2 linked regions of the Methylobacillus flagellatus KT genome follow. The protein of the gene in region 1 interacts with the protein of each later gene in a pairwise test. Links are inferred from orthologs where the notes say so. Each region holds a gene or a part of one and is shown in the gene's direction. Other genes may lie near its edges.

Region 1 (15,993 bases):
TGCCACTATTCGGGCTATTGATGCTGCTGCCGGAGGCAAGCCACCTTCCCATCCTGGCGGCGCTGTTCCTGGCTGGCATCCCGCTCTGCGGCATCGCCGGGCGCAACCTGGGCGTCGACGACCATGGATGCATCGTCTGGGACGAGATCGTGGCTTTCATGCTGGTGCTGGAATTTACCCCTAACGCTTGGGAATGGTGGCTGTACGCGTTCCTGCTGTTCCGGCTGTTCGACATATGGAAACCATTCCCGATCCGAACCCTGGACCGACAAGTACACGGCGGTCTCGGCGTCATGCTGGACGACCTGTTGGCCGCAATCTATGCAATTGCCGTATTGAAAGGAGCACAATGGTGGATGATGCAGAGCTTTTGACAATTTCGCACAAACTGGGCGATACCCTGATCAAGCAGGGCCTCAGGCTCGCACTGGCAGAATCCTGCACTGGCGGCTGGGCCTCGCAGTGCGTGACAGCCGTGCCGGGTAGCTCGTCCTGTTTCGACCGCGGCTTCGTCACCTACAGCAACGAGGCCAAGCAGCAAATGCTCGGCGTGGGCGCCGACACGCTGAGCCAGCACGGAGCAGTCAGCGAGGAAACCGCCAAGGAGATGGCCCTGGGCGCGCTGGCCTACAGCACCGCCGACATTAGTGCTTCCATCACGGGCATCGCTGGGCCGGATGGCGGAAGCGAGCAAAAACCGGTCGGTACCGTATGCTTTGGCTGGGCCCATCGCGATGGCCGGATCATCACCCAAACCCACCACTTCCTGGGCGACAGAGACGCCGTGCGCAGACAGTCTGTCAAAACCGCATTAACCGGCTTGTTGCAGCTTACTTTACCCACTGATTTATGAAATAATTGCAGGCTTTAGCAGGCAACTCGAAAAGGTATTCACTGATGGATGAAAACAGAAGCAAAGCGCTAGCCGCCGCCCTCTCGCAAATCGAGAAACAATTTGGCAAAGGCTCTATCATGCGCATGGGCGACACCGATGTCGCTGCTGACATCCAGGCAGTTTCTACCGGCTCCCTGGGCCTGGACATCGCCCTGGGTATTGGCGGCTTGCCGCGCGGCCGCATCGTCGAGATTTACGGCCCGGAATCCTCCGGCAAGACCACGCTGACATTGTCTGTGATCGCGCAGATGCAAAAGCTGGGCGGCACGGCAGCATTCATCGACGCAGAACACGCGCTCGACCCGGTCTACGCGCAGAAGCTCGGTGTCAATGTTTCCGATCTGCTCATCTCCCAGCCCGACACCGGCGAACAGGCGCTCGAGATCGCCGACATGCTGGTGCGCTCCGGCTCGGTAGATGTCGTGGTGGTCGACTCCGTCGCTGCGCTGACGCCCAAGGCCGAAATCGAAGGCGAAATGGGCGACTCGCACATGGGCCTGCAGGCCCGCCTGATGTCGCAGGCACTGCGCAAGCTCACCGCCAACATCAAGCGCACCAACACCTTGGTCATCTTCATCAACCAGATCCGCATGAAGATCGGCGTGATGTTCGGCAACCCCGAGACCACCACCGGCGGCAATGCACTCAAGTTCTACGCCTCCGTGCGCCTGGACATCCGCCGCACCGGCGCGATCAAGAAGGGGGACGAGGTCACGGGATCAGAAACCCGGGTCAAGGTAGTGAAGAACAAAGTGGCCCCTCCGTTCAAGCAAGCGGAATTCGACATCCTCTATGGCGAAGGTATCTCGCGCGAGGGCGAAATCATCGAACTCGGCGTCAACCTTAAATTGATCGAGAAGGCCGGTGCCTGGTACAGCTACAAGGGCGAGAAGATCGGCCAGGGCAAGGACAACGCGCGCGAGTTCCTCAGGGAGCACCCGGAAATCGCCAATGAGATCGACGCCAAGATTCGCGAGCATTCCAATCTGGCCAACGCCGCGATGACGACGGCACCGGATGAAGAAAGCGACGAATAAGCCTACCACCAGCCTGCGAGAGCGGGCTTTGGCATATCTGGCACGACGAGAATATTCCTATCAGGAGTTGCTGCACAAGCTGAGCCCCCATGCGGGAGAGGAAGACAACCTCCCTGCCCTGCTGGAAGACTTCAAGAAACGCGGTTGGTTATCCGATACCCGTTATACGGAGCAGATCGTACATGCCCGCAAGGGCCGCTACGGCAGCCTGCGCGTGGCGCATGAGCTCAGGCAGCATGGCATCAGTGACGAGCTGATAGGCAAGGCCGTGGCCGAGATGGCCCCGAACGAACTGGAAGCCGCCACGGCGGTTTACCGCAAGAAGTTTCCCCAACCGCCGCAATCACGGGAGGAATGGGCCAAACAGGCGCGCTTCCTGCAAGGGCGCGGCTTCGGTTTTGAAGTGATACGCCAGGTGCTGCGTGGCAGCCCTGAAGATATTGAATGATGCCGGCTATAGACTGTGCACATGGCATTTTGACATTTAACGTTTTGAGCAAGCATACACATCGATGAAGAGCAACCAGATTCGCCAGGCATTCCTGGACTATTTCGCCTCCAAGGGGCACCAGATCGTCAGCTCCAGCTCGCTGGTTCCGGCCGGCGATCCCACCCTGCTCTTCACCAACGCCGGGATGAACCAGTTCAAGGATGTGTTTCTCGGCTTCGACAAGCGCCCCTACACCCGCGCAACCTCATCACAGAAATGTGTACGGGCGGGTGGCAAGCACAACGACCTCGAAAACGTCGGCTATACCGCGCGCCACCATACCTTTTTCGAGATGCTCGGCAACTTCAGTTTCGGTGACTATTTCAAGCGCGACGCCATCCACTATGCCTGGGAATTGCTCACCCAGGTTTTCAAGCTTCCAGCGGATAAACTCACCGTCACCGTCTATGCCGAGGACGACGAAGCCTACGACATCTGGACTAGGGAAATCGGCGTGCCTGCCGAGCGTGTGATCCGCATCGGCGACAACAAAGGCGCGCGCTATGCCTCCGACAATTTCTGGATGATGGGCGACACCGGTCCCTGCGGCCCCTGTACCGAGATTTTCTACGACCACGGCGAGCATATCCCGGGCGGCCCACCCGGCTCACCTGATGAAGACGGCGACCGCTTCATCGAAATCTGGAACAACGTGTTCATGCAGTTCAACCGCGACGAACAAGGCGTCATGCACCCGCTACCCAAGCCTTCCGTCGATACCGGCATGGGCCTGGAGCGCATTGCCGCCGTGCTGCAGGGCGTACACAGCAATTACGAAATTGACCTGTTCCAGAACCTGATCAAGGCCGCCGCCCGCGTCACGAATACCACAGACCTGGACAGCCCGTCACTCAAGGTGCTGGCGGACCATATCCGCGCCTGCAGCTTTCTGATCGCCGACGGCGTCATCCCGGGCAACGAGGGCCGCGGCTATGTGCTGCGCCGCATCATCCGCCGCGCGATCCGCCATGGGTACAAACTTGGAGCAAGACAAGCTTTCTTCCACTTGATGGTTTCTGCCCTTGTGAACGAAATGGGCGACGCCTATCCCGAGCTCAAGAGCGGGGAAGAACGTATCACCAGCATCCTGCGTCAGGAAGAAGACCGCTTCTTCGAGACCATTGAGCACGGCATGGCAATCCTCGAGGCCGAGCTCGAGGAAATGGCGAAGACCGGCAACCACGTGTTCAACGGCGAGACCGCCTTCAAGCTGCACGACACCTTCGGCTTCCCGCTCGACTTGACCGCCGACGTATGCCGCGAGCGTGGCGTGAGCGTGGACTCTGCCGCATTCGACGCTGCCATGGCGCGCCAGAAGGAACAGGCCCGCGCGGCAGGCAAGTTCAAGATGGCAGCCAACCTGGAATACACAGGCAATGCGACCACCTTCCATGGCTACGACACCCTCGAAGCGCAAGGTAAGGTACTCGCGCTGTACAAAGACGGTAGCGCAGTGCCAGCCCTCAATGAAGGCGAACTGGGTGTGGTGGTACTCGACAACACCCCGTTCTATGCTGAATCCGGCGGCCAGGTCGGCGATCAAGGCATATTGAAAGGTGCGGAAGGCATTTTCCAGGTGGAAGACACCCAGAAAATCCAGGCCAGTGTATTCGGCCATCATGGCGTATTGAGCACCGGCACCCTGCGCGTGGGCGACGAAGTCAGCGCACGCGTCGACCTTCTGTCGCGCCACCGCACCATGCGTCACCATTCCGCCACCCACCTCATGCACAAGGCATTGCGTGCAGTGCTCGGCAGCCACGTACAGCAAAAAGGCTCGTTGGTAGATCCTGACAAGACGCGCTTCGACTTTTCGCACAATGCCCCAGTGACTGCCGATGAGATCCGCCGCATTGAAGACATCGTCAATGCCGAGATTCTGGCCAACACACCCACCTTGGCACGCGTCATGCCCATCGACGAGGCACAGAAGACCGGCGCCATGATGCTGTTCGGCGAGAAATACGGCGACGAAGTGCGCGTGCTCGACATCGGCACCTCGCGCGAACTCTGTGGCGGCACCCATGTGAGCCGCACCGGCGACATCGGCCTGTTCAAGATCGTGTCAGAATCCGGCGTCGCCGCAGGCGTGCGCCGCATTGAAGCCGCTGCAGGCGATGTGGCATTGCGCCATATCCAGCAACAGCAGCAGCTGCTCGCCGATGCGGCAGCCTCCTTCAAGGTTCCTGCCATTGAGCTGGCCGGCAAAATCAGCCAGACCTTGGAGCAGATCAAGGCACTGGAAAAAGAACTTGCCCGCCTCAAATCCAAGCTAGCCTCCTCACAAGGTGACGAACTCGCCAGCCAGGCCGTGAACATCGGTGGCATCAAGGTGCTGGCGGCCACGCTGGAAGGCGCAGATGCCAACACCCTCCGCGAAACCATGGACAAGCTCAAGGACAAGCTCAAGACTGCCGCCATCGTGCTCGCCAGCGTCAATGGCGACAAGGTCAGCGTGGCTGCGGGCGTGACCACCGATACGACTGCCAGGATCAAGGCCGGTGAGTTGGTGAATTTCGTTGCGGCGCAGGTAGGCGGCAAGGGCGGCGGCAAACCGGACATGGCCATGGCAGGCGGCAGCGACCCCAGCCAGCTGCCCCGGGCACTCGCCAGCGTTGCTGGCTGGGTAGAGGAAAGACTGAAGTAACAGCCGCCGGCACCTGCATGACGGGCGCCGGTGTTTTATTGATGCACCTTTGATACCGACACAGATATGGCACTTATCGTACAGAAATATGGCGGCACTTCGGTCGCCAATCCAGAGCGCATCGGCAATGTCGCCCGCCGCGTGGCGCGCCACAAGGCGCTTGGGCAGCAGGTCGTGGTCGTGGTTTCCGCCATGTCAGGCGAAACCAACCGCCTGATCAGCCTAGCCAAGGAAGTGATGCCCAACCCCGACCCACGCGAACTGGATGTGCTGGTCTCCACCGGAGAACAGGTCACCATCGCCCTGCTCTCCATGGCGCTCATGGAGCTTGGCGTCAAGGCCAAAAGCTACACGGGTGGCCAAGTCAGCATCGTCACCGATAGCGCCCACACCAAGGCGCGCATCCTCAAGATCGATGAAGAGCGCATCCGCAAGGACCTCGATGCCGGCTATGTCGTCGTCGTCGCCGGTTTCCAGGGCGTGGATGAGCAAGGCAACATCACCACGCTGGGCAGGGGCGGCTCGGACACCACCGGCGTCGCGCTGGCAGCCGCGCTCAAGGCTGACGAGTGCCAGATATATACCGATGTCGATGGCGTCTACACCACCGATCCACGCATCGTTCCCGAGGCGCGCCGACTCAGATCGGTCACCTTCGAGGAAATGCTGGAAATGGCCAGCCTGGGCTCCAAGGTGCTGCAAATCCGTTCAGTCGAGTTTGCAGGCAAGTACAAGGTCAAACTGCGCGTGCTTTCCAGCTTCGAGGAAGAAGGCGAAGGCACGCTGATTACTTTTGAGGACGACAAAGACATGGAACAACCTGTAATATCAGGCATCGCCTTCAACCGCGACGAAGCCAAAATCACCGTACTGGGCGTGCCAGACCGTCCAGGCATTGCCTATCAAATCCTGGGCCCAGTGGCAGACGCCAACATCGACGTCGACATCATTATTCAGAACGTCGGCGCAGATGGCACCACTGACTTCACATTCACCGTCCATAAAAACGACCTGCAAAAAGCATTGAATATCCTGCGTGAGAAAGTACAGCCTCACACCGGTGCCCGTGAAATCATTGGCGACGACAAAACAGCCAAGGTTTCCGTCGTTGGCGTTGGCATGCGCTCGCACGTCGGCATCGCCAGCCAGATGTTCCGTACCCTGGCCGAAGAGGGCATCAACATCCAGATGATCTCCACTTCCGAAATCAAGATCTCTGTCGTTATCGACGAGAAATACATGGAATTGGCCGTACGCGTCCTGCACAAGGCTTTCGGGCTGGAAGAAGTTTAATCAACAATACATTGCTTCAGCGTTGATTTTTGCGGCGTAATCAAGTATTGTTACGCCCTCGTGCGGAGAGCTGGCCGAGTGGTCGAAGGCACTTCCCTGCTAAGGAAGCATACGGGCTTAAACCTGTATCGAGGGTTCGAATCCCTCGCTCTCCGCCACTTTTAAGGCAGTGTGTCAGTGAGATGAAATTTATGCTGGCATTAATTTCATCTTCACGTATAATGCACGCCTCACATACGCGCCCGTAGCTCAGCTGGATAGAGTACTTGGCTACGAACCAAGGGGTCAGGAGTTCGAATCTCTTCGGGCGCACCAAATAAACAAAGGGTTAGCTTAGGCTAGCCCTTTTGTTTTTCTTGCACCTTGAGTCAGGTAGCAGATGTGTCAGCTTGGCTCTTTCAGTATCCTGATGAAGGCGCTTATCAAGCCATTTCCACTCATTCACAAACCATCCTCAAGATGGCCCGCAATGCTTTTACTACACAGTTTACTGCCGCAGTAAAAGCCCCCCCCCAGCCTGTCACGGAACTCTTACGCGAGCGTTTATTGCTCAGTCCCTGTCGTTCTGCATATTCGTTTGCCATGGGACAACGAAATCAACCCACCAAGTATTGCCGTTTAGTAAGTAGCACGGACCAGTCTTGTTCCCATCAATCGCCAATGCCTGGGCAATCAATGAAAACTTCAACGTTAAATCCGACCCGTTCATGGGAAAGATTGATTCCTCATGGCTGAAGCCAAGGTTGATATGCCTCGCTGTATCCGATCAACGTCCAAGTGGTTATACCCTAGCATGACGACCCTATCATAGTTCGGCATGTTCTCGTAATAGCAGGCTGGACTATCTTGTAGTGGATAAACCCCTACCCCGCAACGCTTACCTATTGCTTGAATCTCCATGGCATTTGGCCCGCTCTTATCCACGTGCCAGAGCAAATGTATGCCAGCCTCGGCGCCTGTAATCTTGACGTTTCCAAAATTGTCCCTCAATGCTGCTATCAGCGCGTCGCGCCGTTTATGATTGTTGTACTTTAGTTTGAGCAAGTGATTCTCAAAGCTTCCGCTCATGATGAACTGTGAGAGCGTCGCCTGTTCGAGCCAGGGCGATCCATTGTCCATCAAGCTGCGTACCTTGGTGGCAGGCTCAATGAGGTTTGGAGGTACGACGATATACCCCAGCCTTAATCCAGGTCCAAGGGACCTGGAAAACGAGCTGATATAGATCACACAATTGTTTTTGTCCAATGACCATAATGAGGGTAAAGGTGAGTCCTCATATCTGTAATTCACGTCATAATCAACTTCAACAATATAAGCATTTGATTCTTCAGCCCACTCCAGCAATTCAATCCTTCTTTGCAAACCCATCGTCCCCCCCGTGGGAAACTGATGGGATGGGGTGACATACACCAATTTAACCGGGTGCTTGGGCAGCTGACTCACGTCGATGCCATGCTCATCGACTGGCACCTGGATGATCTTGCCACCATAGCTCTCGAACAAATAAGCCGTACCTCTATAGCAGGGAGCTTCCACCACGATGGGCGTATGGCTATCAATAAACAGGTGAGCAACCAGGCTCAAGCCTTGCTGGCAGCCTGCAACAATCAATACTTGCTTGTGCGAAACCACAATACCCCGAGTGGGGCCAAGAAAATTGGCAATAAGCTGCCGCAAATCCAGCAAACCCGCTGGGTCAAGATACTGACTCATGTTTGTTGCTGCTCCGCCCAGCCGGTCGATCAGCAGTCTTCGCCAGGCTTTTTCTGGGAAAGTATGGGCATCGGTTTTCCCAAGAGTAAAGTCGTATAGCAGCTTCGCATCGAACGACCGATGCAAGCCGGACTGCCCTCTCCCTGAATACGGCAGAGGAAGATTCACACGGCTCTTGGATTCATCGCTAACTTGCACTATCTCTGGCACAAATACGGCGTCTGCAGGAAGCTGGCTGGCAACAAACGTCCCTACCTTGTACTTGGTCACCAGGTACCCTTCCTCAATGAGGGTTTCATATACTTCGGAAATGGTGTTTCGAGAAACCTTGAGTTGCAGGCTCAGCTCTCGAGTGCTTGGCAGGGATGAGCTTGGCTGTAAGTGCCCACTTCTTATCAAGTTGTGGAATTGCGCTATAAGCTGTGATTTCAGTGTGAGATTGCTGGCGGGATCGATACTGAGAACCAACTGCATCTTAGGTCTAACCCTCAATGTTTAGATTGAGCATCAATATTACACCTCTCCATTTGACAACATCCCTTTCCTGCAACTGGCCCTATCGATTAATGATGCTCTGGCACTGTTGCCATCATCATCCTGCCAATAATATCCATATCGTGATCAAGTGAATTAACTCATCAAATCATTCTGATGGTCGCATTGAGAACGTGTTGCCTATTCTAGAGGAGCTGTGCCATGAGTGTAAAAGTAAGTGTGGATGACATTGACGGAATTACAGAAGTCTTAAACGTGTATATGAATGCTGCGGAATCCGGAACTGGCGAAGAGATGTCAGCAGCTTTTCACAAAGATGCCACCATCTTTGGTTATGTAGGTGACAAACTTGCCTTTAATGGTCCAATCAAGGATCTGTATGACTGGCATAACTCGAATGGCCCCGCAAAGAATGTCCAAAGCCGCATCACAAATATTGACATCGTCGGAACAGTTGCTCATGCGAGAGTTGAAGCTGAAAACTGGACCAATTTTAAATTCAGTGATCTATTCCTGCTATTAAAGCTTGATGGAAAGTGGACCATTGTAAATAAAGTATTCCATTTGCACGCATAGTGCGTCGGCCTATTCCATTCAATACTGGCGTAGGCTTTTTCGTTCGGATGTACTCGTTGACTGGAGAAATATGATGGCTAGCGAAACTAAAATCTTCAAAGGCGGATGCCCGCAAGACTGCCCTGACACCTGTGCAATGATTTACTCGGTGGAAGATGGTGTTCTCAAAAGCGTCACCGGTGATCCGGCGCATCCAATTACGCGAGGGGGCTTGTGTGTCAAACTCAAAGATTTTGCGAAGCACCATTACAACCCTGATCGTATTATCTATCCGCAACGTCGTGTTGGCCCAAAGGGTTCAGGCCAATATGAACGCATCAGCTGGACTGAAGCATTAGATGAAATCACTTCAAAATGGAAAGGCATCATTGAGGATTTCGGTTCAGAGGCAATTCTCAATTGCTGCTATTTAGGCAATCAAGGCATCATCAACGGCCTGACGTCGGGCGATGCATTCTTTAATCGCTTGGGAGCCACCATCTCCGAAAAAACATTCTGCGCTTCTGGCTCCTCCACAGGTTACTTGATGACAGTAGGTCCTACAGGAGGGGTCGATCCTGAAAGCTTCGTTCACTCGAAGCTGATCGTCATTTGGGGACAAAACACGATGTCCACCAACCTCCATCAGTGGCCAATCTACCAGGAAGCCAGAGCCAATGGCGCGAGAATTGTGGTGATTGACCCTCAACGAACACGGACTGCCAAAAATGCTGACCTCCATATTCGCTTGAGACCCGGTACTGATGCTGCATTTGCCTTAGGGGTCATGAATGTGCTCATCACAGAAAACCTGGTTGATCAGGATTATATCGATCGCTACACACACGGATATGCTGAACTTAAACAACGCGTATTAGCAGATTACGGTATAGAACGCGTCGCCAATATTACTGGGCTTACAACAGAAACTATCCAACACTTCGCAAGAGAATATGCAGGGACACAACCATCGGTAATTCGCCTGGGTGTTGCTCCTGAACGCAATCGTAATGGCGGTCAATCCATCCGTGCGATATGCAGCTTACCGGCATTAGTAGGCGCATGGCGTCACGTAGGCGGCGGCTTGCTGGAAATGCCGCTTTGGGAATTTCCACTCAAGTATGAGGAGATGTGCCGACCAGACTTTATCAAGCCGGGCACTCGTGTCGCCAACCTTACGCAATTAGGTAAAGTCCTTGAAGAATTCAAGGATCCACCGATCAAGTCACTGTTTGTGAATAACTCAAATCCGGTCTCTCAAGCCGGGGATTCATTCAGATTAGAATCGCAGCTTAAGCGAGAAGATTTATTCGTGGTTGTCAGCGAACATTTCATCACTGATACCGCTAAATACGCAGACATTCTACTCCCAGCAGCCATGCAGGCAGAGCAACTGGAGGTGATGCTGACATGGGGTCATTTTTATCTCACTTACAATGAGAAGGCTATTGAACCGCCTGGCGAATGTGTTTCTAACTCGGAGCTGTTCCGCAGGCTTGCAAAAGCAATGGGGTTCCAAGATAGCTATTGGGACCGGACCGATTACGAGATGTTAAATGATTTTATCGACTGGTCCTCTCCCAAACTGCAAGGCTGGAATATGGAAAAGCTGCGTGAAGCTGGCTACGTAAGTTTGGCAGGTGCCGCCCCTGACAAGCGACTACCTCATGCTGAGGGCAACTTCCCCACACCATCTGGCAAATGCGAGTTTCTGACTACACAAGCCGACAAGGGAAACTTCGTCGTTCCCGTCTGGCGGTCCATGTATGAGGGAATGCAGCCGGGCGAACCCATCGACCCATTGCCCGAGTGGTTGCCCATGCGTGAATCCCCGATCTCCAACCCTGAATTGGCCAAGAAATTCCCTTTAAACATCGTCACACCTAAGGCGCATGCTTTTCTAAACTCACAGTATGCCAACGAGCCTAATCAAAGACACAGACAAGGAGAACAGACGGTCACGATTCACCCTCTGGATGCCGAGGCTCGAGGAATCAACGGCGGGGAAATGGTCCGGGTTTTCAATGAGCGCGGTAGCTTTAAAGGAAAAGCCGTGATCAGCGACGATACTTTGCCTGGTATGGTGGTGGCATTTCTGGGTTATTGGCATGAGCATAATCATGGTTCAGCAGTCAACGCTATCAGCTCTAGCGAATTTTCCAATCTGGGCCATGCTCCTAGCTTCTCCGACAACCTCGTCCAAGTAGAGCTCGCTGCATAAACCTAAAGCCAGAATGAGGTGAATATAATGACTACCGTTGTTACCGATAATTGCCTGAAGTGTAGATTTACCGAGTGTGTGACCTCTTGCCCGGTATCAGCATTCCGGGCAGGTCCTGAGATGCTGTATATTGACTCTGAAACCTGTATTGACTGCGGAGCCTGTGTCCCCAAATGCCCGGTGCAGGCAATCTACGAGGACCTTGATCTTCCGGAAGACATGCTGCAATGGATAGATATCAATGCTTCAGAAGCCAAGTTATGGCCAAAAATTACTGCCAAGGATGTTCCGCTCGAAGGCGCCCTGGATCGCAAGCAGTCGTTAGGCTTTTAGGGAGAGTATTAAAGAAATGACAGGACCCAACAGCAAGACGCAGGTCGCAGTCATCGGAGCCGGGCCCAGTGGATTTTATGTCGCAGAAGCATTTGCCAATCAGTGCACAGATGTTGAAGTCACCATGATTGAAAAGCTACCCTGCCCTTATGGACTAGTAAGATATGGGGTTGCACCGGATCACCAGAAATTAAAGTCAGTCACCTCGACATTAGATGCAATCGCTGAATATCCACAGGTGAAATATCTAGGCAATGTCACGCTTGGACAGGATATTAGTCTTGAGGAATTACAAAGTTTTTTCCACATCGTCGTACTTACTACAGGGATGCCAAACAGTACTAGCCTTGGTATCCCAGGAGAACATTTACCAGGTGTTCACCCCGCTACCAGTTTTATAGGTTGGTACAACGGCCATCCAGACTTCCAGGACACATCATTTGACTTGGCTTCGCCAGCGGCCGTAGTGATCGGTCATGGCAATGTGGCAATCGATGTGGCTAGAATTCTTTCAAAATCGATTGATGAACTGCGAAAATCCGATATGACCGAGGCTGCACTTTCCGTACTCGCGGAAAGCCAGATCAAGACGGTCCATCTTGTCGGCCGACGCGGCCCCGTACAGGCTAAATTCACACCAAAAGAAATCCATGAGCTAGGCAAGCTCGAGAATTGCTTAGTTTCAATTGACCCGAAGCATCTGGATATCAACCTGTCAAGTTCCGTCGAACTGAATGATGTCACGAATGCCTTGGGAAGGAAGAATTTTTCAATTTTCCAAGAATTTGGCAAGCATTTCGGATTAAGCAGCGATAAAAAACAAATTGTCATCGACTTCATGATGAAGCCCAAAGCATTTATTGGCGAAAACAAGTTGCAAACTGTCCGGTTCGACATTACCTCGCTAGAAGGACCTGCATTCAAGCAGTCCGTCATTGCAACAGGGAAAACATCAGATATTCATGCAGGTTTAGCTTTCAGCTGTGTAGGCTTCAAAGGGACTGCGTTTCCCGGACTGATGACTAGCGAGGCTAATGGTGCACTGAAACATTCACGATCAGGGCTCCTTTCCGAACTCGGGGTTAAAATCCCCGGCCTGTATGCTGCTGGCTGGGCTAAGCGAGGCCCGCAGGGAGTGGTGGGTACCAATAGGGAATGTGCACAAGACACCGTCGTCCATATCATGGAGGATATCGATCAGCTGATCAAAGCCCCCAAACCAGGGCATCCTGCTCTGGTCAGCCTGTTGGGTGAGCGGAATATCCAATGTGTGACATTTAGCGACTGGAAGGTGATTAATGCTAAAGAGATAGAAAGGGGAAAATCCCTTGGCAAACCTCGCGAAAAATTCACCTCTGTTGCGGATATGCTCGCCTGCATTTAATGGTTGATTCAGCATCTCATTTAACAGACCCTTTTGGGCGCAGAATTAATTACTTAAGACTGTCAGTCACTGATCGCTGTGATCTGCGGTGTCATTACTGCATGCCGGTTGGGTTTTCTGATTATGAAATACCAGATAACTGGCTAACATTTGAAGAAATCGAGCGTGTGGTCAATGCATTTGCAAAGCTCGGCGTTAACGCCGTCAGGGTCACTGGCGGTGAGCCATTGCTTAGAAAAGATTTAGCCACTCTCATTTCCAATCTTTCAAGAATCAATGGTTTGTCTGATATCTCCCTGAGCACCAATGGAACACAACTTGCTCGATATGCTAAGGACCTCAAGACTGCCGGCCTCCATCGCATCAACGTAAGCCTGGATAGTTTGGACCCCATTGAGTTTAGCAACGTATGTGGTCGAGACGTGCTAAATAAAGTCTTAATGGGGTTAACGGCGGCGCAAGAATCCGAATTTGACTTGATCAAAATCAATACTGTCTACTCGCCTAACACATCCATTGAAACAATAGAAAACCTTGTTGAATATTCAATCCGAAACCGCTTCACTTTGAGGCTCATTGAAGTGATGCCAGTGGGTAACACTGGACGGAGCACCGGCCCAACGCATTTGGATAGGGTCAAAAAGCATTGTCAATCAAAATACAATCTGGTGGAATCGATTGATCGTGGCCCTGGTCCCGCTAAATATCTGGTCTCGGCCGATGGAAAATTCAAAATGGGGTTTATTACCCCGATGTCCAGCCACTTTTGTGACACGTGTAATAGGGTCAGACTATCTGTCGATGGCACCATCTATCTGTGCTTAGGCCAGAATGATAAATACGAGCTGAGGCCACTGCTTCGCTCTGGGATATCCGATGAGGACCTGATGGAAGCGATTCGTCTGGCAGTGACCTACAAACCCGAACGTCATGAATTCAATGAGCATCCAGATAAAATCATTCGGATCATGGCGAAGACTGGCGGTTAATATTCATCTTAAGTTGTAAAAATGCCGCTTTATTGCGCAAAACCTTGGTGAAGTAGGTGTAGTCTGCTCTGACACCTCGGACGTGATTGATAGGGCTGTTTGGAAAAGTGGGCAATCGGCCGCCATTGGATTTGGTTACGTGACGAACTACCATCATCAGGACAATGCTAATGCATGGACGTGGCTCAAGGCTTTTTTATCCACTGCATAAAATAAAAAGGGCCAGCAAATGCTAGCCCTTACGTTTTCCGGAGAACGGAAGAATCAAGCTGCTTGGCGCTCTTCCAGCAGCTTTGGCTCCTTCTCCACCTTGATGTCGATCTTGCGTGGCTTGAGGGCCTCGGGCACTTCGCGCACCAGTTCAATCGTCAACAAGCCCTTGTTCAATGAAGCATTGGTCACCTTCACATGATCAGCCAATTGGAAGGTATGCTCAAAGTCGCGGGCGGCGATTCCCTGGTGCAGGTAATTACGTGACTTTTCTTCAGTGTCCTTGACCTGACGACCCCGGATCTTGAGCTTTTGCTGCTCAGTTTCGATATGTAGCTCTGATTCATCAAATCCTGCTACGGCCATCACGATTTTGTACTTATCTTCACTAATCAGTTCAATATTGTAAGGTGGGTAGCTGATGTCATTCTCGCTACGCTGGGCCTCAGCAATTAATTGGGCCAATCGATCAAAACCAATAGCAGAACGATACAGTGGCGAAAAATCAAATGTACGCATGATGTCATCCATCCTTTCTGATTAAGCGATTGAACAGGCAGACCCCGTAAAGAGCATCTGCTTGGTTTACACAATAGGGATCGTCATTTATTTTTCAAGAGGGTGTTCGCGACGAAATTGAACCGGAATTGATTCCAGGCGCTGTTGCATTCGCTCCCCCTGTCCGCACCATTGAAGCTCAATACTTGATCATCGGGTTGCCTGGCACTTTTTAATACCTTTACCGGTCATTATCTCTGCCCACCACCTTGCGGAGTTGAGTGATGCCGGATATCAAGAAGGAGAAGTGTGCAACACAACTCAGTGAAACGCTGGGCAGCGAGCTGCATGGCGACATGGCGCTGTCAGCGCAAGCCGCGCGTCTGCGCTATATGCAGGATGATAAGCCCGGCTTTGGTCGCAAGCGGACAGCGAAGGGATTTCGCTATGTGGATACGCAGGGCCGACCGATCAAGGACGAAAAGCAGCTGGCCCGCATCCGCTCGCTTGCCATCCCCCCGGCCTGGGAAAAAGTGTGGATATGCCCCTATGCCAACGGGCACTTGCAAGCTACCGGCTACGACGCCCGGCAACGCAAGCAGTACCGCTACCACAAGGCATGGCGAGCGATCCGAGATAAAGCCAAGTTCGAGCACATCATCGATTTTGCCCTGCACCTGCCGGCCATCCGGGAGCACATAGATGCCGACCTAGCGCAACCCGGTCTGACCCGTGACAAGGTACTGGCCCTGGTGGTTTCCTTGCTGGAAACCACGATGATACGCGTCGGTAACGACGAATATGCGCGCAGCAATCGCTCATTCGGACTGACCACCCTGCGCAACCGCCACGTGGAGGTCAACGGAGGACGGATCGCCTTTCGCTTCAAGGGCAAGAGCCGGGTAGAACATGCGATCGAGATTCAGAATGCCAGGCTGGCGCGGCTGGTGCGCAAGATCACGGAGTTGCCTGGGCAGGAGCTGTTCCAGTATATCGATGACGACGGCAAGCGTCATGCCATCGACTCCAGCGATGTCAACGACTACCTCAAGCGCATTACCGGGCGCGACTACACGGCCAAGGATTTCCGCACCTGGTCGGGCACGGTGCAGACCTTCCACACGCTATCGGCCGCCGAGCCGTTCGAGAACCAGTCGCAGGCCAAGAAGAACGTGCTGGCCGCGATTACCGAAGCCGCGCGCAAGCTCGGCAATACGCCCAGCATCTGCCGCA
Region 2 (11,153 bases), 390 kb from region 1 along the record:
GATGAGTATGGACAACCAGGCCCTGCTGGTTCCTGTGCTGATCCTGGCCGTGGTGTTTGCTATCTGTCTCTACGATGCAAGGGCGCGGGGCCAGTAGCTATTTGGTCTTGACCCCGAGCTGCTTGAGTTTGCGGTAGAGGTGGGTGCGTTCGAGATGCACATTTTCTGCCACCTTGCTCATGTTGTTCCCTGCCTTGGCGATGTGATGCTCGAAGTACAAGCGCTCGAAGTCATCGCGCGCTTCCCTGAGTGGCTGGTCAAGGTCGATGGCCAAGGAGGTGGCAGCGGTATGACCGGCATTGTCCAGATGCATCTGTGCAAACTGTCCAATCACCCGGTTGACGTCTGCCAAGGTGATTTTTTCTCCTAGCGAGGTTTGCACAAGGTTGCGGATCACGCTGTCCAGCTGGGCGAGGTTGCCCGGCCAGTCAGCGTTACGCAACGCATTGAGCGCTGCAATATCGAACTCGCGGTAGGCGGCTTCGCCAGTTTCCACCATGAGGGTGACCATGGACCGGGCCAGGTCGGGAATGTCCTCGCGATGATCCTCGAGGGCCGGCACGCTGACAGTCGTAATGGAGAGCGCCTGCAGCAGGTTGCTGTCGAACGTGCCCTCCTGCACCAGTTGTGGCAGGGCGCGCGCAGTGCCGCATATCACGCGCACGTCATATTTTTCCGCCTTGGACAGCATGAGCAGCAGCCCCTTTTGCTCAGTCTTGTTCAGTTCGGCAACTTCCGGAATGAAAATCAGGCCATCGCTGGCATGTTCCAGCAATTCCAGCGGGGCTGAAGCCAGGCGCTCGGTTTCGCTAAGTTCCAGCCAGGGCGTGCCTGGCTGGTGCAAAAAGCGGGCGCAGAGTTCCAGGCCGCTGCCCTTGGCCCCGATCAATAGTAGGGCGGATCTGAGGTTGGCAACTTGTTCCAGGCGCTGGCGCAGTTCCGAGATGACGGGACTCTTGCCCAGATTGAGCAGATTCATGTCGGAGCGCGGCAACTGTTCGCCATGCTTGAGCGCTGCATTGACGGTCTTGAGCAGCTTTTGCAGTGCGATGGGTTTTTCCAGGAAGTCGAATGCGCCGATGCGGGTGGCCTCAACCGCCGTGTCGATGGTGCCGTGCCCGGACATCATGACGACGGGCATGGTCAGCAGGCCGCTGTTGCCCCATTCCTTGAGCAGGGTAATGCCGTCACAGTCCGGCATCCAGATATCGAGCAGGACCAGGTCAGGCCGGGCCTGCTGGCGCCAGGTACGGGCTTCCGCTGCATTCTCGGCCAGCCGCACCTGGTAGCCTTCATCCTGCAAAATATCCCTTAACAATTCGCGGATGCCGATTTCGTCATCCACGACCAGTACTTGCCTTGCCGTCATTGCTTCCGCTCCGCTATTGGTATGGTGACGGTGACAATTGCACCGCCCGATTCCAGGTTTTCCACTTTGATACTGCCTTTGTGTTCTTCGATGATTTTCTTGACGATGGCGAGCCCCAGGCCGGTACCATGCCGCTTTGTCGTCATGTAGGGTTCAAACGCGTGGGAAAGTATTTCCAGCGGGAAGCCCGCACCATTATCCTTGACGCATAGTTTGACGCATTCGTTCGCCAATCTGCAGGAAATGACGATTTCTGGCTGCGGATGGCGCTCCAGCGCATCCTGTGCATTCTGCAGCAGATTGTGCAGGACTTGGCGCAACATGGTCGCATCGCCGTGCACCGTGGGCAGTTCTGGAGGAATGTCCACCCGGATCTGGATAGAGGTTGCTTCGTACAATGCCAGTACGTCCTGGACCAGCTGCCTGAGATCCACGGTATCGAGGCTGAGGGCCGGTAGGCGGGCATATTCGCTGAATTCGTTGACCATGGCCTTCATGGCATTGACCTGGCTGACGATCGTGGTCGTTGCCCGGCTCAGCATTTCTGCATCCGCCTTGCTCAGCTTGGCTGCCAGTTTGTGCTCGATACGCTCGGCAGAAAGCTGGATCGGCGTAAGCGGGTTCTTGATTTCGTGTGCCAGCCTGCGTGCCACTTCCGCCCAGGCGGCATCACGCTGGGCCTGCGCCATTTGCGTGATATCGTCGAATACCACCACAAATCCGCTGTCTGGCCCATCCGGCAATCGCGTTCCCCGAACCAGCAATACCTGCTTGCCCTGGCTCGTGCTGATTTCCATCTGCTCCTGCCACTCAGAGGCGGAATCCGCCTTGAAATAGACCTGGATGCGGTTGACGAAACTTGCCAGGGTTTCCTGCTGGTGGGCGAGGAGATCCAGTGGCTGGTTGAGGGTTTCTTCGGTCAACCGGACGCCGAGGATGTGGGAGGCTGCATAGTTGAATGTGCGTAGCTGACCGTGCTCGCCTAGCACCAGCACTCCGGAGGAAAGGTGGGCGAGGATGGTTTCGAGGTAGCCGCGCGCTGCTTCGAGCCGGGCCCGATTGCGATCGGCGGCCTGGGTAGCGTCGTTGAGCTGGCGGGTCATGCTGTTGAATGATTGCACGAGGATGCCGAGCTCGTCCTTGCCATGTGCAGGCAACACCGTGTCGTAATCGCCGCGGGCGATGGCACGCGTGCCTTCGGCGAGGATGCCCAGCGGGGCGGAAAGCCGCCGACTCAGCAGGAAGGCGAATGCAATCGACGATAGCATGGCCAGCATCAATACCAGCGTCAGCGTCAGTGCAAACACCTCCTTGAGGGATTCCCGGCTGAATGAAAGCTCCTGGTAGTCCTCATAGACATCCTGCACGGCTTCTGCCGTTTCCGACAAGGATTTCGGTACCGGTTGCAGTAGCTGCAATATGCGGGTTTCTCCTGCCATGTCGTTCATCGTCACCGGTGCCAGCACCCGCAAATACAAGCCTTTGCCGAGAATAGGCTCTATGACGCCGTAGATATGCTGGCGCCCCTGGCGCAGCTGCGGGATGTTGGGCAGGTCGGGCAAGAAGCTTGACGGATCGCCGCTGGAGAAAGCCAGGATGCGTCCTTGTACGGTCAAGAGCACGGCATCGCGGACGCCGCTTTTCTCCCGCAAGTCGTTGAGCACGCTCAGGTGCAGGTTGCTGGGCTGGAATGCCAGCGACAACGCCATGGTTTCCGCCTTGTCCTCAAGGTCGGAAAGCATGATATCCAGGGCGCTTTGTCCTAGCCGTAAGCCGCCTTCAAGCGCCGCTTCCACCTTGACGTTGAACCAGGATTCGATGGACCGTGTCAGGAAGTTGACCGATACCGCATACACGATGACGCCCGGAATGATGGCCATGAGGGCAAAACTGCCGAGCAGACGCAGGGTCAGCCGGCTGCCCATGATGCTGTTGCGCATCTGGCGGTATAGCCGCCAGAGCTGGAAGCCGATCAACACGATCAGGGCCACAGCCAACGCCAGGTTCAGCACCAGCAGCAGGTTGTAGTAATTGCCCGCGGAAGCGCTGCGGGTGCTGGCGTGGGAAAGCAGGTACAGTAGTACCGCCCCCAGGACTGCGCTGATGAAGACGATGTACTTCATGTCTGTTTACGGATTGAGCGCGGGCGTCCAGCGGAAGCGCTCGGAAGCCATGTTCCAGTCTTCCGAACTCAATGTATCCACCTGCAATGCCTTTGGCAGCTTGGATTGATCCAGGCGCATGCGCAGCCCAGCCTGGTAGGGCTCACCTTTTTTCAACAGGCTGCCGTCAATGACTTGCCAGTTCCGCAGGCGTGAGATTTCTTCCTTGGCTTCCTGGATGCTGGCAAACGAGAGCTGGTGCCCATCGCGATTGACCAGATATTGCCGGGACAGGGCATGATAGCTTAGCGATACCTTGCTCGTCAGGCTGACAATTTCATCATCGAACCAGTAACGGCGGGGCGAGACAAGCTGGAATTCCACAAGGAAATTCAATGGCACCCCTTTGTTGACGGCTTCCTCCAGCCCAGGACTGAGTGTGAGGTCGAAGTCTGCATCCAGCAGGTAATCGCCATCCTCGGAGGCGACCAGCTCTGCGGATTCGATAGACAGGCTGCTTTGAATGGCGATGGCCTGATAGCTGACCAAAGCCAGCAATAAAAACAACAGCCTAAACTTTCTGCAGTAAAGCGTAAAAGAAGCCGTCATGTTCTGTACCGGGCAGTAATTGTCCTTGATTGGATTGTAAAGTGCCGTGCTTGCATGGCATCTGGCGTGCGTCGGGCTGGGTTTGCAGGAAACGCGCGATCTGTTGCTGGTTTTCCTCGTGGAATACCGAACACGTGACGTAAAGCAATTTACCACCCTTTGCCAGCAGCCGCCACAGACCCTGCAATATTAAGCGCTGTTGTTCGGCAAATGCCGCAATATCTTGCTCTCGCCGCAGCCACTTGATGTCTACGTGGCGGCGCACGATGCCCGAGGCGCTACAGGGCACATCGGCCAGGATGCGATCATAGGGCATGCCGTCCCACCACGCATCTGGGTTGGCGGCATCGCCTTGGACCAAGCTGGCAGATAGCCCTAGGCGTTCCAAATTCTGCTGGACGCGCAGCAGGCGATGGGCGTCGTTATCCATGGCTGTCATTCGTACATCTGCCAGCTCAAGCACATGACCGGTCTTGCCACCAGGGGCGCAACAGGCGTCCAGTACACGCATGCCATCGGCGACATCCAGCTCCATCGCGGCAAACTGGGCGCCCCAATCCTGGACCGAGGCATGGCCTGCCTCAAAACCTGGCAGGCGGGTGACCGGCACAGCAGACTCCAGCATGACGGCCTGTTCGTCCAGCGTACGGGCATTCAGCCCCGCTGCCCGCAATCTTTCCAAATAGCTTGCGGCATCATCATGGCGGCGATTTACGCGCAAGGTCATGGGAGGATGTTGGTTGCCAGCTTCCAGCATGGACTGCCAATGGACCGGGTATTGTTGCCGGAGTTTGTTGATCCACCATTGCGGATAGGAGTATTGAGCGACTTCGTCGTCGGCGATTCGCCGTTCCAGCATAGCGCGTTGGCGAAGGAAATTGCGCAGGACGGCGTTGACCAAGCCCTTGGCCCATGTTTTCCTGGTTTTCGCGGCGGCCAGCACAGCCTGGTTGACCACAGTGTGCGCACCGGCCCTGTCATAGACAAGCTGATACAGGCTGACCAATAGCAAGTGATGGATGAAGGCGTCGCTCAATGGTTTCTGCAGCAACTGTTGGAGTAACGCCTCCAGCCGTGCGTAGAAACGCAGCGTGCCGTAGGTCAAGTCTTGACTGGCGGCACGCTGCTGGGGCGTGATGTCGCGCTGGTGCTGGAACAATGTTTCCAGCACAACGGAAAGATTGCGCCCATCAAGCACTTGCCCGACGGCTTGCGCGGCAAGTTGCTGCGAAACCTGCACTGGTCAGGCAGCCATTGCCATGAGGCGCTTGATGCGTTCCTCGGTTTGCGGGTGAGTGCTGAACAGGCCCTTGATGCCCTCGGCTGACAGCGGGTTGATAATCATCATTTGCGCAGTCTCCGGATGTTGCTCTGCCGCTTCCAGTGGAACCTTGCGTGCGTAATTGTGGATTTTCTGCAATGCGGCGGCGAGCGCGGTAGGGTCCTTGCAGATTTCCGCCCCGGCACGGTCCGCCTCGAATTCGCGCGCGCGGGAAATCGCCATCTGGATCAGCATGGCCGCGATCGGGGCCAAGATCATGATCAGCAGTGCGACTGCCGGGTGCACATTGCGATCCCGGCCGTGCGCGAACAACATGCCAAACTGCGCAATTGAGGAAATGGCACCGGCAATGGTGGCAGAAATGGTCGAGATCAATGTATCACGATGCTTGATATGCGCAAGCTCGTGCGCCATCACGCCGCGAAGCTCCCGCTGAGTGAGGATACGCATGATGCCAGTGGTGGCCGCTACTGCGGCATTTTCGGGATTGCGGCCCGTCGCGAAGGCGTTTGGCTGATCTTCGTCGATGATATAGACCTTGGGCATTGGCAGGTCGGCATTCTGCGCCAGTTCCCGCACCATGTTATACAGTTCGGGGGCCGTGCTGGCATCGACCTCTCGGGCTTTGTACATCTTGAGCACAGCTTTGTCGGAAAACCAGTAGGCATAGATGTTCATCGCGCCTGCCAGCAGCAAGGCAATCAGCATGCCGCTTGCACCACCCAGTGCTGCGCCTACCGAGCCAAACAGCACGACTATCCCCGCCATGAGGATGGAAGTCTTGAGCCAGTTTCCTAACATTGTTGAGCTACTCCATTCTGTTATTTGGGCGATGACCGCCCTCTGTGACTGTTCTTGATTCCCCACTTAGATAGTGGTCAAGAGGGAAAATTCAAGCATACATGCAGGATTTCTGTCGATGAGGCTGAGCATGCAGCTGCGGGCGTCAGCTGCCGAACCTGTCGCCCGGGCAGAGCGGGTTGCCTGCCAGGAAATCCTTTGCCTGCAGGCGCTTGCCCCCCGGCAGTTGCAGCTCATCTATGCGTAGCAGGCCACGTCCGCATCCCACCAAAATGCCGTTGTCCACGGAGGCGATCATGCCTGGCTCTGCAGTGCCGGATACTGCTTGCGCCATCCAAATGCGGCAAGTTTCACCCTTCAACGTACTGTGTGCCACGGGGAAGGGATTGAAAGCGCGAACTTGCCTTGAAAGCTCGTCGGCGTTTTTGCGCCAGTCGATCACGGCCTCTGCCTTTTGCAGTTTTTGCGCATAGGTGACTAGGCTTTCGTCTTGGGGCTCGGCTTCCAGCCTGCCTTCCCGCTCCAGCTTGTCCATGGCCTGGAGCATGAGTTCAGCACCGATTTCCGCCAGGCCGTCGTGCAGGGTTTGTGCGGTATCGTGCTCCGTGATCGGCAAAGTGCCGCGCAATATCATCGCGCCTGCATCCAGCGCAGGCACTACTTCCATGATTGTGACGCCGGTCTCCTTGTCGCCTGCGAGCAGGGCACGCTGGATAGGTGCGGCGCCACGCCAGCGCGGCAATAGCGAGGCATGGATGTTGTAGCAGCCATAGCGCGGCATGCTGAGCACGGTCGCCGGGATAATGAGGCCATAGGCGGCAACGACGAGTGCATCGGCATGTTCTGCCGCAATCCTGGCCTGGACTGCTTCATCCTTGAGCGTTTCTGGTTGCAATAGCGGAATGCCGTGTTCCAGCGCAAGACTTTTGACCGGGCTGGGCTTCAGCTTCAAGCCCCGGCCTGCAGGGCGGTCAGGCTGGGTCAGCACTAGGCTGACCTCATGGGAGGATTGAATCAAGGCTCTCAGTGCAGGCACTGCGAAGTCGGGAGTGCCAGCGTAGATGATTTTCATGTCGATCAGGCCCGCTCGCGCTGGCGTTTCTTGAGCTTGTTCTTGATACGGGTCTGCTTGAGGCTGGAGAGATACTCAACAAATACCTTACCCAACAGGTGGTCGATTTCATGCTGGATGCAGACAGCGAGCAAACCATCGGCCTTCAGCGTAAATGGCTTGCCATGTTCATCCAGGGCCTCCACCGTGACTTCTGCCGCACGCGTGACGGGCTCGTAGATCCCGGGCACGGAAAGGCACCCTTCCTCGTATTCCTGGCTGCCGCACTGACTGACGATCTTGGGGTTGATGAACACCTGCAGTGCAGATTTGTCTTCGGACAGGTCAATGACGATCACTTGCTTATGCACGTCGACCTGGGTTGCTGCCAGCCCGATGCCAGGTGCGGCGTACATGGTTTCGGCCATGTCGCGCACTAGCTGGCGGATGTCGTCATTGACTTCCTCTACTGGCGCTGCCACTTTGTGCAGGCGCGGATCGGGATAGGTCAGGATGTCTAGAATTGCCATAGAATGCTTGATTGATTAATAGATTGATTGCAGAATCCAGTGCAAGTTTCAGAAATTAAATGAATCCTTACGCCTGCCGTTAAGATACATACCATGTATAAATACATTATAACGCTGCTCATGCTTTGTTGCCCGATTTTGCCTGTCCTGGCGGATGAGGTAAAGCTGCAACCTCATCATCCTGATCGGTATGTCGTGGTAAAAGGGGATACGTTATGGGGAATCGCTGGGCGCTTTCTCAAAGATCCCTGGCAGTGGCCGCAGGTATGGAAAATGAACCGCGAGCAGATCAAGAACCCTCATTTGATCTATCCTGGCGATGTCGTGATGCTCGATATGAGTAGCGGTTCTCCGCAATTGCGCCTGCTGCGCGAAACGGTGGCCAATCCCGAGGTAACCTTAACTCCTGGCATTCGTACTGAACAGCTGGATGTCGAAGCAATCCCGACGATTTCTCCCCGTATCATCGCTCCTTTCCTGAGCCAGCCGCTGATCATCGAAAATGACGGCCTCAAAGACGCGCCAAGGATTATCGCAGGACCGGAAAACCGCGTGGTACTGAGTCCGGGCTCCCGCATCTATGTCGACAAGATTGACGAAGGGGAGGGAACCTTGTGGAATATCTACCGTACGGGCAAGACGTATATCGACCCCGAGACCAAGGCAGTACTCGGTACGGAGGCGATTTACCTGGGAGATGCAAGGATTAGCAAGTATGGTGAGCCTGCCAGTGGCGATATCGTCAGCGCCAAGGAAGAGATATTCGCCAACGATAAACTGGTGGCAGCGCCCGAGAGCCTGCAAACCAATTTTGTGCCGCAGGCGCCGGAGGACGATGTCCAGGGGCGCATCCTCTCCATCTATGGCGGGGTGGCTGAAGCCGGGCGGAATACCATCATTGCCATCAGCAAGGGAAGTGACGACGGGCTGGAGCAAGGACATGTGCTTGCTATCAACCGTAATGGCCGGGTCATTAAGAACCCTGGTTACGACAAGAAGAACAAGAAAGGCTCAGAGAACATCAAGCTCCCCAACGAGCGTATCGGGCTCGCCATGGTGTTCCGCACTTTCGACAAGATATCCTACGCGCTGATCATGCAGGCCACCGAACCAGTCAATGTGCTGGATGTGGTGGAGAAGCCATAGGCGGCACCCGACCAGAGGAGGCCGGGCTGTGGGTCAGCCTGAGCCTGGTGCCTGGCCTTGGTGGCCAAGGTTTGTGTCGGTTGCTGGCAGCTTTGGGGTCTCCCGAGCAAATCTACAGCGCCAGCAGGCAGCAACTGCGCGATATTGTGCCGGATGCCGTGGCAAGTGCTATCGCCAGCGGCCCGGATCCTGAGCAGCAGGCCATGATCTCCGCCTGGCTGTTGCAGCCAGGAAACCACTTGCTGACCTTGGCCGATGCTTGCTACCCGCAATCGCTCCTCGATATTCCCAACCCTCCGCCCCTACTGTATGCAAAAGGGCGGCTGGAATTGCTCAAGATGCCGTCGATCGCGGTGGTGGGGAGCCGCAACGCCAGCCCACAAGGGGAGAAAAACGCCGAGGATTTCGCTGCCGCGTTGAGTAGGCAGGGTGTATGCATTGTCAGTGGCATGGCCTTGGGTATCGATGGCGCTGCGCACAAAGGCGCTTTACAGGTCGGTGGCGCCACAGTTGCAGTCGTGGGTACCGGCCTGGATATTGTTTATCCAGCCCGGCACCGTGCGTTGGCACACCAGATTGCTGAGCAAGGTTTGATCATTTCCGAGTTTGCATTGGGAACGCCTTCCCGTGCGCAGAATTTTCCGCGCCGCAACCGCATTATCAGTGGCCTGAGCCAGGGTTGCCTGGTAGTCGAGGCCAGTCTGCAGAGCGGCTCGCTCATTACGGCGCGGCTTGCGGCAGAACAGGGGCGCGAGGTGTTCGCGATACCCGGCTCCATCCATTCCCCCCATGCCAAGGGGTGTCATCAGCTGATCAAGCAGGGCGCAAAGCTGGTGGAAAGCACGCAGGACATCTTCGAAGAGATGAAGATGTTTCCGAAACCCATTCCGGATGCCATCGATACTGTGCAGCCTGCAGGAAGCGTGCATGACCCGTTGCTTGAAGCACTGGGCTACGACCCGGTCAGCCTGGATACGCTCGCTGCAAGAAGCGGCTTGACGACTGAGCGCCTTTCGGCCATGCTGTTGGTGCTGGAGTTGGAAGGTAAGGTAACCTCTCTACCGGGAGGGCGTTTCCAGCGCATCGCCTAATTCTGTGAACAATATCAACACAATGTCATGGCGATTCTCAAGGTTTGCCAAGTGAGTGGATATATCACAGGATCACCCGGGTCATTTTGATTGGGGAATGTATGTTCGAAGTCCTGGTGTATATGTTTGAAAACTACTTTGAGTCAGATATCCATCCCGACCACGAAACACTTTCTAAGGAATTATTCGCAGCAGGCTTCGACCAGGAAGACATCAACGGTGCTTTTGATTGGTATAGCGCCCTGGAGTCGATGTCTGAGGAGAGTGATGCGCAGCTTGGCACCGCTGGCATCCGGATCTACAGCGAAGCTGAGACCAAGAGGCTGAGTGCCGACAGCTTGAGTTTCATGATGTTTCTCGAGCAGGCCAAGGTGCTGACGCCAGCACAGCGTGAGTTGGTCATCGACCGCGCGATGGCATTGTCACAACCTGAAGTCGGCCTGGAAGAGACGCGCTGGATCGTATTGATGGCGCTGTGGAATCAGGACAAGGCGAACGACTACCTGTTTGTCGAGGACGCCATGTTCAACGATAACCGTCCGACCTTGCACTGAGGCGGTATTCCAGCATTACAATCCGGAGGCAGTCCCGCCTCCGGCGCATCCTTTATTTGTCCCCTGCACCTAATTGCTCAAGAATGGAAGCAATGGTGCCCGCCTGGTTAAGTGTGTAGAAGTGCAGCCCAGGGGCGCCACCGGCAAGCAGTTGTTCACATAAGTCCTCGACTACTTCGGTGCCGAAGGCGCGCAGCGAAGCGAGGTCATCCCCGTAATCTTGCAGTCTCAGTCTCAGCCAGCGAGGAATTTCCGCGCCGCACACGCTGGAAAATCGCGCGAGCTGGGTGAAGTTGTAGATGGGCATTACTCCTGGCACGATGGGAATGTCGACAGCTGACTTTTCGCACTGGTCCACGAAGCGGAAATAGGCATCGGCATTGTAGAAATATTGGGTAATGGCGCTGTTGGCGCCTGCATCCACTTTTTGCTTGAAATGCCTGATATCCGCGCTGGGTGATGAGGACTCCGGATGGAACTCGGGATAGGCTGCCACCTCGATTTCGAACCAGTCACCGGTTTCCTCGCGGATGAAGGCAACGAGTTCGCTGGCGTAGCGGAAATCTCCGGTACTCACTTCGCCAGAGGGAATGTCTCCACGCAATGCCACTAGGCGCT

The links.
Region 2: the proteins of recA (region 1) and dprA interact in binary tests that used the Bacillus subtilis proteins (3 or more experiments, as listed by UniProt). The link is inferred for Methylobacillus flagellatus KT from one-to-one orthologs.

What each region holds. Positions count from the first base shown.
Region 1 is NC_007947.1:580,880-596,872, reverse strand. The notes cover bases 10-2,914. They hold recA (recombinase RecA), read left to right. Parts: upstream 10-897; coding sequence 898-1,932; downstream 1,933-2,914. Other genes in these bases: alaS (alanine--tRNA ligase), read left to right, coding at 2,445-2,914; recX (recombination regulator RecX), read left to right, coding at 1,913-2,380; MFLA_RS02930 (CinA family protein), read left to right, coding at 350-853; MFLA_RS02935 (phosphatidylglycerophosphatase A family protein), read left to right, coding at 10-374. Also shown: more of MFLA_RS02935, read left to right, coding at 1-9; more of alaS, read left to right, coding at 2,915-5,069; MFLA_RS02910 (aspartate kinase), read left to right, coding at 5,136-6,362; MFLA_RS02895 (PLP-dependent aminotransferase family protein), read right to left, coding at 7,068-8,549; MFLA_RS02890 (nuclear transport factor 2 family protein), read left to right, coding at 8,772-9,146; MFLA_RS02885 (molybdopterin-containing oxidoreductase family protein), read left to right, coding at 9,217-11,346; MFLA_RS02880 (ferredoxin family protein), read left to right, coding at 11,374-11,679; MFLA_RS02875 (FAD-dependent oxidoreductase), read left to right, coding at 11,696-13,063; GTP 3',8-cyclase MoaA, read left to right, coding at 13,063-14,052; MFLA_RS02865 (Hsp20 family protein), read right to left, coding at 14,317-14,793; MFLA_RS02860 (DNA topoisomerase IB), read left to right, coding at 15,045-15,993. UniProt on the Bacillus subtilis protein: Multifunctional protein involved in homologous recombination, DNA repair and competence.
Region 2 is NC_007947.1:192,028-203,180, forward strand. Bases 8,054-10,971 are described here. They hold dprA (DNA-processing protein DprA), read left to right. Parts: upstream 8,054-8,961; coding sequence 8,962-9,981; downstream 9,982-10,971. Other genes in these bases: MFLA_RS00980 (LysM peptidoglycan-binding domain-containing protein), read left to right, coding at 8,054-8,890; MFLA_RS00990 (DUF494 family protein), read left to right, coding at 10,083-10,535; metF (methylenetetrahydrofolate reductase [NAD(P)H]), read right to left, coding at 10,588-10,971. In the rest of the region: MFLA_RS00940 (YoaK family protein), read left to right, coding at 1-97; MFLA_RS00945 (sigma-54-dependent transcriptional regulator), read right to left, coding at 98-1,369; MFLA_RS00950 (sensor histidine kinase), read right to left, coding at 1,366-3,492; MFLA_RS00955 (DUF4390 domain-containing protein), read right to left, coding at 3,499-4,038; 16S rRNA (cytosine(967)-C(5))-methyltransferase RsmB, read right to left, coding at 4,043-5,320; zinc metalloprotease HtpX, read right to left, coding at 5,324-6,163; fmt (methionyl-tRNA formyltransferase), read right to left, coding at 6,309-7,235; def (peptide deformylase), read right to left, coding at 7,241-7,744; more of MFLA_RS00980, read left to right, coding at 7,838-8,053; more of metF, read right to left, coding at 10,972-11,153. UniProt on the Bacillus subtilis protein: Protein that helps load RecA onto ssDNA during transformation. Binds cooperatively to circular ssDNA, is able to bridge different segments of DNA. Favors the loading of RecA onto SsbA- or SsbB-coated ssDNA and formation of RecA-DNA filaments.